2 regions of the Alishewanella sp. HH-ZS genome follow, and region 2 is predicted to be linked to the other one. Evidence: predicted binding sites of a transcription regulator. Region 2 holds the regulator's gene; the other holds the start of a gene.
The links. Region 2 encodes sigma-54, which starts transcription at its own class of promoters, with help from an activator protein. Its sites were predicted from a motif close to GTTGGCACGNNNNTNGNNT; they were not measured.
Positions count from the first base shown of each region.

Region 1: the regulator sigma-54 is predicted to act here: its motif matches at 4,086-4,104, upstream of A9165_RS02700 (PAS domain-containing sensor histidine kinase).

Region 1 is NZ_LZEJ01000004.1:62,368-68,942, reverse strand. Features, by position in the region: gene pseC (UDP-4-amino-4,6-dideoxy-N-acetyl-beta-L-altrosamine transaminase) at 1-350, opposite strand, end outside; gene pseB (UDP-N-acetylglucosamine 4,6-dehydratase (inverting)) at 347-1,348, opposite strand; gene A9165_RS02710 (flagellin) at 1,546-2,340, shown strand; gene A9165_RS02705 (sigma-54 dependent transcriptional regulator) at 2,472-3,962, shown strand; gene A9165_RS02700 (PAS domain-containing sensor histidine kinase) at 4,143-5,252, shown strand; gene A9165_RS02695 (sigma-54 dependent transcriptional regulator) at 5,245-6,575, shown strand, end outside.
Region 2 is NZ_LZEJ01000014.1:40,230-46,804, forward strand. Features, by position in the region: gene A9165_RS07480 (HPr family phosphocarrier protein) at 141-419, opposite strand; gene rapZ (RNase adapter RapZ) at 409-1,266, opposite strand; gene ptsN (PTS IIA-like nitrogen regulatory protein PtsN) at 1,263-1,736, opposite strand; gene hpf (ribosome hibernation promoting factor) at 1,739-2,026, opposite strand; gene A9165_RS07500 (RNA polymerase factor sigma-54) at 2,052-3,569, opposite strand; gene lptB (LPS export ABC transporter ATP-binding protein) at 3,685-4,407, opposite strand; gene lptA (lipopolysaccharide transport periplasmic protein LptA) at 4,404-4,895, opposite strand; gene lptC (LPS export ABC transporter periplasmic protein LptC) at 4,885-5,439, opposite strand; gene kdsC (3-deoxy-manno-octulosonate-8-phosphatase KdsC) at 5,436-5,990, opposite strand; gene A9165_RS07525 (KpsF/GutQ family sugar-phosphate isomerase) at 5,991-6,575, opposite strand, start outside.

The DNA of each region.
Region 1 (6,575 bases), on a different contig from region 2:
AGTATTAACTTTTCTTCCAGCGCACTCACCGACATATTGCCGGTGTGTAACTCGATATCGACAAAATCGACATTGGCGCCACAATATAATGCGCAGTTAGCTGAGGCAACAAAAGAGTTAGGGGATGTCCAAACCCGATCACCAGGCCCCACGCCCAGTGCCAGACAGGCAAGATGTAAAGCGGAGGTGGCGCTATTTACTGCGACGGCAAACGGAACCTGGCAATAGTCTACAATGGCTTGTTCGAAGGCTGGAACCCTGGGGCCTTGTGTTAACCAATTTGACTGTAATACCTCTTGAACGGCTGCCAAATCCTCCGCATCGAGTTGTTGTTTGCCATAGGGAATCATAAGTCAGCTACCAGATTACAGTGTCGGATCTCATCGACACTTAAAAAGTGGGGGTTAGTGTCTGAGACGTATTCGAAGCCTTGCTGAACCAATTTACCCGATTCCCCCAGTGCGTTGGTGGTAAAATCATTACTGCGGTTAAAAAACTTTATTGCTGGTGCAATAACAAAATGGTCATTGAATTCGTAAGTATGGAATGACATATCTCCCGGACACATCATTTCATGCAGTTTTTCTCCGGGGCGTATCCCCACTAGCTTAATCGCTAATTGCGGTGCCATAGCTTTAGCCAGATCAATAATGCGGATTGATGGGATTTTAGGTACAAAAATTTCGCCACCGAGCATACGTTCAAAGTTCTTCAATACAAAATCTACACCTTGTTGTAAGGTGATCCAGAAGCGCGTCATCTCCTGGTGGGTGATCGGCAGATGATCGGCTCCCTTATTGATTAGTTGCTGAAAATAGGGCACGACAGAACCTCTTGAACCCACAACATTACCGTAGCGGACGACGGAAAATCGTGGTCGGCTGCCACCTGTCATGTTGTTTGCAGCGATAAAAAGCTTGTCGGATGCAAGTTTGGTTGCGCCATATAAATTGACGGGGTTGGCGGCCTTGTCCGTGGATAATGCGATAACTTTTTCAACATTAGTTTCTATGGCGGCATTAATGACATTTTCTGCGCCGTTAATATTGGTTCTGATACATTCAGTCGGATTATATTCCGCAGCAGGGACCTGCTTTAATGCCGCGGCATGGATCACATAGTCAACGCCATGCATAGCCCGGATCAACCGCTGTTCATCACGAACGTCGCCGATAAAGTAACGCATGCAGCTTTGGTGATATTTTTGCTGCATCTCATATTGCTTAAGCTCATCGCGGGAGAAAATAATGATTTTTTTCGGTTTGTAGCGGGCCAGCAAGGTCGCAGTGTATTTATGTCCGAAGGAACCGGTGCCGCCGGTAATCAGTATCGTTTTATTATCAAACATAGTCCGCCCTCTAACGTGGCTGTTGGCGCTGCCATCCTCTGTTAACTGAACGATAGCATAAATTATGCCGAAACCAATAAAAGTGTCAGTAAAATCAAGCTGCAATTACTTTTATCGTTGATATTTCATACAGCGCTGGTCGCCGCTGTGGTGATTGACTATACTTAAGGTTAAACACAGAGCGCGGGGCATGGCCAATGAAACTTAATACCTCAACGGGTCTGAATACGCTAAATCAGGCACAACTGCAGCAGGAAAATTTGTTAAAGAAACTGGCTAATGGTCGGCGGATAAACAGTGCGGCTGATGATGCCGCCGGTTTGCAGATTGCCAACCAGCTTAGTAGCAGTATTAACGCCAAAGCTCAGGGCGAACGCAATCTGTATGATGGTATCTCGTTATCCTGGGTTTATGAACAGGCATTGCAAGGGGTTAACGATAACTTTGCCGAGCTTGGCCGGATGGCTGTCGCCGCAGGAAACGGTATTTACGGCACCCAGGAGCGGCAGGCGCTACAAAAGGAAGCCAACGGTTTGTTGGATAACGCCCGACAAATTATTGATAACACGGAGTTTGCTGGTAAAAAGCTCTTCGGTGCCGATGCCAGTATCAATTTCGAATCTGGTAACGGGGCATTGAGTTTAACCGCTACTGATCTGGGCACGGCCTTGCAAAACCAGAACGCCTTTAATCTCGACCTGACCAATCCGGCGGGCGCCGCCCAGGCGCTGGGGCGCATTGAGCAGGCTCGCGATTTTATCGGTGCTTTGCAGGCAGAGGCAGGAGCGGAAGCGAATCGTTTTGCCGCCGCCGCCCGTAACTCATCAGGGCAGCAGGTTGCCGAATCTGCTGCCCGCAGCCGGATTGCTGATCTGGATTATGCCCGCGCCAGCAGTGACAGAGCGGCAGCCAATATTCTGACCCAAAGCTCAATCAATGTGGCCATGCAAGCCCGCATTTCCTCTGAGCGAGCGTTATCCTTACTAAGCTAGTTTCAGCACCGCGTTATCTGCTGGTTTTTTGACGTCGATTAAGCGTAAGCGTCAAAAAACCAGCATTTTACCTTGCAAGCCAGCGCTTAGCTTGTACAATGAAAATAAATAATCAGAAAAATCGCGCTGTTATGTCTCTCACACCACCGCTATATATCTTTGATTTACAGCCACAACGGGCTGAACGTTTATCTACTGTACTGAGCTTTGTGACCGAACCGCATCAGTTGCTCGGCGCCGATACTTTACAGGATAAATTGCAGCAACAGCCTGAGTCCGTAGTGATATTGGGAGCGACAGGTGTGGTTGAACCCGCGGTGCTGGTCCGGCAATTTCCGGCCTCGGCGTTTCTGGTGATTGGCGACGCCCTGTCTTATCTGCTCGAGCATGCCAATGTGGTTGGCGTATTAAGCGAGCCCTTTGTTTACAGCAGCCTGACACAGCTACTGCGCGATGCCCAGCAATATCACCGCCTGCTCCCCACCCATAAACAACCGGAATTACTGGCGAAGTTTGATGGCATGGTGGGGCAGACTGCCGCGATGCAAAAAGTGCGGTTCTTAATTCAGCAAGTAGCGAAAACCGAGGCCAATGTGCTGGTGCTCGGCCCCTCCGGTACCGGTAAAGAAGTGGTAGCGCGCAATATTCATTTACTGTCGAACCGTGCCAGCGGGCCCTTTGTGCCGATTAACTGTGGTGCTATACCGGCAGAACTGTTAGAAAGCGAGCTGTTCGGCCATGAAAAGGGCGCCTTTACCGGCGCGATTTCTACCCGCAAAGGCCGTTTCGAACTGGCGCAGGGTGGCACTCTGTTTTTAGATGAAATCGGCGATATGCCGCAGCCGATGCAGGTGAAATTACTGCGAGTATTGCAGGAGCGTATTTTTGAACGGGTAGGGGGCGCTCAGACTATCAAGGCGGATGTCAGAATTATTGCCGCCACCCACCGCGATCTGGAAACCATGATCGTTGATGGCAGTTTTCGCGAAGATCTGTATTATCGGCTGAATGTCTTTCCGATTGAAACACCGGCACTAAGCGAACGCGCTGATGACTTGCCGCTGCTGATTAACGAACTTTTGAACCGGCAATATCAGGCGCATCAGGCCCGGGTGAAATTTACCGAACGGGCGATTGAAAGCCTGAAGTTACATAGCTGGCCCGGTAACGTGCGTGAACTGGCCAACCTGCTGGAGCGGCTGGTGATTATGTATCCGGATCAGGTGGTAGATGTCGCTGAGTTGCCAAAAAAGTATCAGCATTTGGAAGTCGATTCCTATCAGCCGGTGTATCCGGAAGCACTGCAAGAGCGGGATTTACTGAATTCACTGTTCCAAAGCTCTGAACCCGAGCCTGATATTGACAATGACAATGTAGAGCAAACTGATAGCGCCGAGCTGCAGCTGATTTTTGCGCAAAGTTATGCGCAGCCGGTAATGCAGGATTTGCCCGCCGACGGTTTGGATTTAAAGGAGTTTTTGTCTGAGCTTGAGGTGCGGTTTATTTCACAGGCGTTAGAGCGCCATGATTATATTGTGGCCAGAGCTGCTGAAATCCTCGGTTTGCGTCGTACTACCCTAGTCGAAAAAATGCGCAAGTATAATCTGGGGAAAGAAGAGTAACGCCGCCGCTCTGGTGTCCAGTGTGAACAAAATCTAAGCAGTAAACGTCAACACGCCCTACCAGGTAAATCACGGTTGTCGTTTTTTTGACTCTAAATATCTATTCATAATCAATGCTTTATGCTTGGCACGCTCTCTGCATATACAGTCGTTATGCAAGGCTAGAGAGTATGTTGTGCTATGTCAAATCCTGTTTGTACTGTTGCCAAGGCAGATGCTGAGCCATCCGCTGACCAGACCCAGCCGTTGGTTATATCAAACGCTGCCCGTCTTGAACATATTCTGCGCGCCTTACCCTCGGGCGTCATTATCCTCGATGCCAAAGGTCGGGTTGCCGAAGCGAATCCTCAGGCCTGTAGCATGTTAGGCGAACCCTTGTTGGGGCAGAGCTGGTTACAGGTGATTGGTCGGGTATTTCAACCCCGCTCTGACGATGGTTTGGAGGTATCGCTAAAGGATGGCCGGCGCTTAAAGATCGCCATCAGCGCACTACACCCGGAGCCCGGGCAACTTATTGTTATGACGGATTTAACCGAGACCCGGGCTCTGCAGCACCGGCTGCATCATTTACAGCGCTTATCGACGCTCGGCAAGATGATGGCCACGTTGGCACACCAGATCCGTACCCCTTTATCCTCAGCAATGCTGTATGCCGAAAATCTGACTAACAGTAAACTGGCCGCGGCACAACGTGGCCAGTTTCAGCAGAAGCTGGTGTTACGGCTGCAGGAGTTAGAGCAGCAGGTAAACGATATGCTGCTGTTTGCCCGCTCTGGCAGTGCCCAGGCGGTGCAGCCGTTGCAGCTGAGCGCTTTGCTACAGCTGTTTCAGGAACGTAGCGAAACCCTATTGATGCAGCACCATGCCAGGCTGCAGCTGACAGCTCCAGACACTGAGGTGCAGTTGCTGGGGAATACGCAAACCCTGTGTGAAGCCCTGCTTAATCTGTTGCAAAACAGCTTGCAGGCCTGCACTGAACCTTGCCTGTTCCGCATTGAGGCTCGGCTGCGGGGAACTGAACTGGTGTTGCTGCTCAGCGATAACGGGCTGGGGATCCCGGATGCGATTCTGCCGCAAATCTTTGAGCCTTTTTTCAGTCAGAAAGCCGGAGGCTCCGGTCTTGGCCTGGCCGTGGTGCAGGCGGTATTGCAAAGCCACCATGGCCAGATTAGCTATCTTAAACCCGCACAGCGGCCGGCAGGGGCACTCAGCGGCGCCTGCTTTGAGCTGCGTTTACCTTGTCTGGCTGCCGATCTCATCCCGGCTGCACAGGAGATTGCCTATGTCTGAGCTTAATCTATTGATTGTTGAAGATGACAACGGCTTGCGCGAAGCCCTGACCGACACCCTGCTGCTGGCCGGCTTTACGCCGCTCAGCGTGGCAAGTGCCGAGGAAGCGTTATTGCTACTGCAAAAACAGCAGGTGCAGTTGGTTATTTCTGATGTCCAGCTCGGCTCGGTATCAGGTTTAAGTTTGCTGAAAACATTACGGCAGCAATACCCGCAGTTGCCGGTATTGTTGATGACCGCCTATGCCAGGGTGCAGGATGCGGTAGAGGCTATCCGCCTTGGGGCTATTGATTACCTGGCGAAGCCTTTTTCGCCGGAAGTGCTGGTTGCTATGGTTAGCCGTTATGTGCAGCCAGCAACGCAGAGTGCACAGCAGCCGGTAGTGGCCGATCCGCAAAGCCTGGCGCTGTTGCAACTGGCGCAAAAGGTTGCCAAAAGTGATGCCAGCGTGATGATTACCGGCCCCAGTGGTTCCGGTAAAGAGGTGTTGGCGCGTTATATCCATCAGCAATCTGGTCGCAGCCAGGCGCCTTTTATCGCGATTAACTGTGCGGCGATTCCGGAAAATATGCTGGAAGCAACCTTATTCGGCTATGAGAAAGGCGCCTTTACCGGAGCGGTGCAGGCATGTCCCGGTAAGTTCGAGCAGGCCAATGGTGGCACCTTGCTGCTGGATGAAGTGACAGAAATGCCGCTTAACCTGCAGGCTAAACTGTTACGGGTGTTGCAGGAGCGAGAGGTTGAGCGTCTTGGTGGTCGCAAGGTACTAAAACTGGATTTACGGATCTTAGCCACCAGTAACCGGGATCTGCGTCAGGCAGTAGCGGAAGGTATACTGCGCGAAGACCTCTACTACCGGTTAAATGTTTTTCCACTTGGCTGGCCAGCGCTAGCCGCGCGGCCGGGCGATATTCTGCCACTAGCCAGTTTTTTACTGGCGCGCTATGCCAAACAGCACGGCAAGGCTACACCAGCTTTCAGCGAGGACGCAGAGCTGCGACTGCTCAGCTATCATTGGCCGGGTAATGTCCGGGAACTGGATAATGTGATACAGCGGGCGCTGATCCTGCAAACTGGCCCGCAAGTCACCGAGCACGATATTCTGCTGGAAGATCTGCCCTTTGTTCCTAGCATAGCGCTTGACGACCATACTGAGCTGCCCGCAAGCGACAGCAACTTTAAAAGCGAACTGCATCAACAGGAGCATAAGCTGATATTGGCAACGCTGCGTGCCTGCGACAACAGACGTAAAGAGGCGGCGGCCCGGCTTGGTATCAGTGATCGTACCCTGCGCTATAAACTAGCCAGAATGCGCGAGCATGG
Region 2 (6,575 bases):
TGATACGCACCCCAGCGTGGCGCGGATTGCTGTTTAAGAGTAGTTCAAGCTACTAATTTTCAATTAAAAAAACTGAACAAGGCAGTAAAGATAGCAGATTTAGGGGGGGGAATAAAGAAAAACCGGCCGAAATCGCCGGTTCAGAGCTCGTCAAAGCCGGCGTCTATTAACGCCACTATCGCCTCTAGCGCTGCTGCAGCATCAGGCCCTTCAGTGGTAACAGTCAGGGTTTTGCCCTTGCTACTGGCCAGCATCAGCAGTGCCAGCACACTACCGGCATCGGCCGTTTTACCGTCATCCTGCACCAGTTCAACCTTAGCCGAAAATTTCTGGCACAGTTGTACCAACTTAGTGGCAGCCCTGGCATGTAACCCCAGCTGATTGATGATGGTAACCTGTTGACTGAGTTTAGCGGCCATGATGACGTTTTAACTCCCGGTGCCGGATTTGCACATCATCACGTTGACTGCGATAGCTTTCCGCCAGACTTTCCGCGATATAAACCGAACGGTGTTGGCCACCGGTGCAACCGATAGCGATTGTCAGGTAGCTGCGGCTATTACGCTCCAGATGCGGTAACCAACTGCTGATAAAGCTGTTAATTTGCCAGATATATTTACCTACTATGGCTTCTGCCGCCAGATAGTCCTTTACTGGCTGATCCAGACCCGTCAGGGGCTTTAACTCTGGTTCCCAGTGCGGATTGGGCAGAAAACGGGCATCAAACACAAAGTCGGCATCCTTGGGAATGCCATATTTAAAGCCAAAGGACTCAAACAGGATCACCAGGCGACCGGTTTTCTGGCCAAGGATCCGTTCACGCAATACTTCTGCCAGTTGGTGTACGTTAAGGTCAGTGGTATCAATATAGAGATCGGCGCGGCTGGCAATAGGATCTAACAGTTGCTGTTCGCGGGAGATCGCTTCATCCAGTGACATCGCCTGGTGAGATAGCGGATGTAAACGCCGGGTTTCGCTAAAGCGTTTAATCAGGGTAGTGTGGTCCGCATCCAGATACAGGATAGTCAGTTCCAGCTTACGCGGCAGGTAAGACAGGATCTCCGCCAGCTCTTCCGGTTCATTCGGCAGATTACGTACGTCAATACTGACGGCAACCCGCTCATACTGACCCATCACCGCATTAGCGAGAGTCGGTAATAAATTAACCGGAATATTGTCGACGCAGTAGTAGCCCAAATCTTCCATTACTCTCAGCGCCACCGATTTTCCTGAACCTGAGCGGCCACTGACTACCAGCAGTTTCATTTTTCACCCGTTTGTTGGCTATAGTCCATTAATAACTGATACAGCTCCTGATCAGAACTGGCATGTCGGATCTTTTTGGTCAGATCTTTTTGGGTCAGCAGTTTTGCAATACCAGAAAGTGTAGTTAAGTGAGCCTGACACTGATCTTTCGGGATCAGGATGGCACAAAAAATATCGACGCCCTGGTTATCGATAGCGTCAAAGGGGATCGGATCCTGGCTTACCACAAATATCAGGATCGGTGAGGTGACGCAGTCGAGCTTGCCATGGGGAATGGCAATACCACCACCAATACCGGTTGAACCCAGCTTTTCCCGGGTCATCAGGGCTTCCAGAATGCTGTACTCAGACATCTCTGGCAGCTGTTGATGAGCCAGCTCGGCAATATATTCGAGGATCCGTTTTTTGCTGTTAAAAAGAACTGCACTCTTGGTGCAGTTCTTCTCCAGCATAGCGCTTAAATTTATCATGGTTAGTGTCGCGACAACTTTTCTTTGTGTTTAATCACTTGCCGGTCCAGTTTATCAATTAACTGGTCAATTGCAGCATACATATTTTCATCCTCTGACACAGCAAAAACTTCACCGCCGTTCAAATGTACTTTGGCTTCAGCGATTTGCTTCAGTTTTTCCACGTTCAGAATAACATGCACGTTATTGATATTCTCGAAATGACGCTCCAGCTTGGAAAATTTACTGTCTACATATTCTCTCAGAGAGTCGGTAATTTCTACATGACGGCCAGTTAAGTTGATTTGCATAGACTCTTCCTTCTTGTTAAGACACTTACAGCAAGGTCTTTCGTTGATTAGATGGCGCAATAAACAGCGATTCACGGTACTTGGCGATGGTACGCCTTGCGACATTGATCCCCTGTTCGGATAAGATTTCTGCCATCTTACTGTCACTCAGTGGCTTAGCCGGGTTCTCTGCTGCCACCAATTTCTTAATAAAGGCACGGATGGCGGTAGATGAACATTCACCACCACTCTCTGTACTAACATGACTGGAGAAGAAGAATTTAAGTTCAAAAATTCCGCGCGGCGTATGCATATACTTTTGGGTAGTAACCCGGGAAATTGTTGACTCATGCATACTTACCATTTCTGCCACATCATTTAATACCATGGGTTTCATGGCCTCTTCGCCATGCTCAAAAAAGGCTTGTTGCTGTTGCACGATACAGTTGGCGACCTTTAGCAAGGTTTCGTTGCGGCTTTCCAGACTTTTCAAAAACCATTTCGCCTCCTGCAGATGTGAGCGGATAAACTGGCTGTCGGTACTGCTTCTGACCGTTCTGGACAGCGCAGCATACTGCTGGTTGATTTTCACTTTGGGCATGGCATCCGGATTCAGCTCCACCTGCCAACGACCTTTAACCTTGGTAACCACTACATCAGGAATCACATATTGCTGTTCCTGCCTGATCACATCGGCGCCGGGGCGCGGGTTCAGGCTGTGGATCAGGCGCATCACTTCTTTTAACTCATCTTCTTTGAGTTTAGTCACCCGCATCAAAGAACGAAAGTCCCGGTTAGCTAAAAAGTCGGTATATTCGCTGATTATTTGTTTTGCATCATTTAAATAGGGGGTGGCAGGATCAAACTGCCGTAGCTGGATCAGCAAGCACTCTTTCACTGAGCGGGCCGCCACACCGACAGGGTCAAACAATTGGATCCGTTTTAATACAGCCTCGACTTCATCGGCTTCGACATCCGGCAGCTGCAGTGAGGCTAAGATATCTTCCACATCTATGGTCAGTAAACCGGCTTCATCGACGGCTTCAATAATGACTTCGGCAATGGCGCGGTCTGTCTCAGAAAAAGGGGTAAGGTCCATTTGCCAACGCAAATAATCCTGCAAGGTTTCAGTGGTTTCGCCCTGATATACCAGATCCTCGTCTGGCAGGGCGCCATTGCTGACCGGGGCGGCACTGACTAAATCGTCCCAGTTATTGTCCAGTGGTAAGTCCTCCTGGATATTCTGCTCGGCCATTGCCTCGCTGGTATCGCGCTCACTAACGTCATTAAATTCCGGATAATCGTCATTACCAGCCTGGTAGTCTTCACTGTCAGACGTTGACCCGCTGCTTTCTTCACGGTTGATATTCGACAGGCTCAGGTCGGTCTCGGGCGTGCCCGGTTCGAAGTCGTCGTCGGGCTCAAGCAAGGGGTTGGCATCCAGCGCTTCCTGAATTTCCTGCTGCAGCTCAATGGTGGAAAGCTGCAATAAGCGGATCGCTTGCTGCAGCTGCGGCGTCATTGTTAGCTGTTGGCCAAGGCGAAGTTGTAAAGACGGCTTCATGTAAGTCTGATTCTCTCCTGAGTATATCCCCTCCATCCTGGAAGTGGCTGCGGTCTGTGCCGCCTGATTGCGCCTTCCGTGTCAGCGGGTGGAGGACTTGACGCTGATTGCCCTACTATAGCCTGAATTGCTCACCCAGGTATACATCGCGGACCTGTTGATTCGCTAACACATCCTGCGGCGAGCCGGCGGCAATTAATTCACCATGACTGACAATATAGGCTATTTCGCAGACATCGAGGGTTTCCCGCACATTATGGTCAGTGATCAGTACCCCGATGCCGCGCTGGCATAGGTGCTGAATAATTTTTTTAATATCCAGCACCGAAATCGGGTCCACGCCGGCAAAGGGTTCATCCAGCAAAATAAAAGCAGGATCTGCGGCCAGAGCGCGTGCGATCTCTACCCGCCGCCGCTCACCACCGGACAGCGCCATACCAAGGCTATTTTTAATATGGCCAATATGAAATTCTTCCAGCAGGTCATCGGCGATTTCTTCCCTTTGCTGGCGGTTAAGTTCCTTTCGGGTTTCCAGAATTGCCAGCAAATTGTCGTATACCGTCAATTTGCGGAAAATCGAACTTTCCTGCGGTAAATAACCAATACCCGCCCGGGCCCGCTGATGAATAGGGGCGAAGGTGATATCTTGCTCGTTTAACGTGATCTGACCTTTATCGGATGGCACCAGACCAACAATCATATAAAAAGTGGTGGTTTTGCCGGCACCATTGGGTCCCAACAAGCCAACGATCTGACCTGCTTTGACTTCCAGACTGACATCTTTTACCACCTGCCGGCCTTTATAGCTTTTGGCCAGATGTGAAACCACTAACTTCATTGATTTTCCTTGGTTTCTGGCGTGAAAATGGTGGTTACCCGCCGGTTTTGTTCACTGCCGGCCGTTAACTGTTGTAACTCGATGTTATAACGAATCACATCACCACGCACCAGAGAACCGCTTTGGGTAAGCTCGGCATCCGCAGTCAGCGTCAGGGTCCGGCTGGCCAAATCGTAGCGGATCTCATTCGCTTGGGCTGTTACCGGCCGGTCGCCTTCCAGTAACTGGGAATAGGTAGCCGGACGACCGGTAAAAATAAACACCTCATTACCTTTACCGGCACTGGCATTGATCTCCAGCTTATCGGCTTTGATTAGCAAGGAGCCTTGGGTGACTTCGACATTGTTGACGTAAACCGCGATATTATCGCGAATGGACGCCTCAGTATTATCTGCGTTAATCGCAATCGGCAAAGTATGATCTGGCTTCGTCGCTGCCAGAGCTTGCGAACTAAAAAATACTGCAGCGATTAATAACTTAGTTTTCATTGGCGTATACCGTTTCCAGATGTTTTTGCAGCACTAAATGTTGTGCCGTGAGGTCGGCCTGCAGGCCGATGCCCAGAATATAAAAGCCTGGTCCGCTAAGCCGCACCCGCTCATGCGTTTGCAGCGTTTTTTCTGGCAACAGCATTTGTAATGAGGCTGTTTCAACCTGTTCAATAAACTCGCCAGGCAGCAAATTTCTGAGCAGGACTTGCTGTTCCAGAATAATTTTATCTTCCGGAAACCAAATACCTTGCTGACTGCTGATTTCCCAAGCGGCTTGATGTTCATCGTTAAACAGGGTGTAGCGCGGCAATTCAAACTGCGTAAAACCCAGTTGCTCAAAATGTTCCAGCCGTTTGGCTTGCAGATGATCCGCAATATAGCCCTGCTGGTCATAAACACGCAAGGTCAGGTTTTCCGCAATATAATCGGGCAGGAATTCGCGGTCGGCCTGGCGATCGGTATCGCCGCCTTGCGGCGCAAACCATAAGTAGGCCGCAAGCAGTACCAGGGCGGTGACACTTAATACGAAAAACTTTCTCATGTGCTGCTACCATCAAATTGCAGAAAGCGCTGCTGTGCAATCAGTAACAAATCACACAGTTCCCGCACCGCGCCATAGCCACCGGGTAAACTGGTGCAAAGGTGCGCCTGTTGTTGCAGATAGGGATGGGCATCCCGCACAGCGACAGCCAGGCCACAGTGCTGCATTACCTGCCAGTCGGCCAGATCATCACCTATATAGGCAACCTGATCTGGCTGAAGTTGCAACAGCGCCAGAATTTCCGCAAAGGCGGCCATTTTATTTTCCTGGCCCTGATAGATGTGCTTTACAGTCAGTGCCTTCATGCGCTGCTCTACAATAGCGGAACGCCGGCCGGTGATGACCGCCACCTCAATACCGGCCTGGCGCAATGCTTTGATGCCATAGCCATCGCGGGTGTGAAACGCTTTTAACTCTTCGCCGGCGTTGCCAAGATAGATCCGACCATCCGAGAATACGCCGTCTACATCACATATTAATAGGCGGATTTGACGGGCCAGGTTTGCTTGCTGGTCACTGAGTGGTTGATAAAGTTGCTGATACAGCTCCATTTATAGCACCCCGGCTTTTAATAAATCATGCATATTTAAGGCGCCCACCGGCTGGCGCTGCTCATCGACTACGATCAAGCCGTTAATCTTCTTTTGCTGCATAATGTTCAGTGCTTCTGCCGCTAACATATCGGCTTTGGCAGTAATGCAATTCGCCGTCATAACCTGTTCAATGGCTACGGTATGGATATCCAGGCGTTGGTCCAGAATACGTCGCAAATCACCATCCGTGAAAATACCGGCCAAACTGCCATCGGGATTGACGATAGTGGTCATCCCCAGGCCTTTCTTTGATATCTCCAGTAAGGCGTCTTTAATACTGGCTTGCCGGGCAACGATAGGGACCTGCTCGCCCTGATGCATAATATCTGACAGGCGCAGCAACAGCTTGCGGCCGAGACTTCCACCGGGGTGTGACAGCGCGAAATCATCAGCAGAAAAGCCTCTGGCATCCAGCACCGCGACGGCAATGGCATCACCCATAGCAAGGGTAGCGGTAGTGCTGGCGGTTGGTGCTAAACCCAGTGGGCAGGCTTCCTGTGCTACAGCGACACAGATATGCACATCGGCAACTTGTGCCAGAGT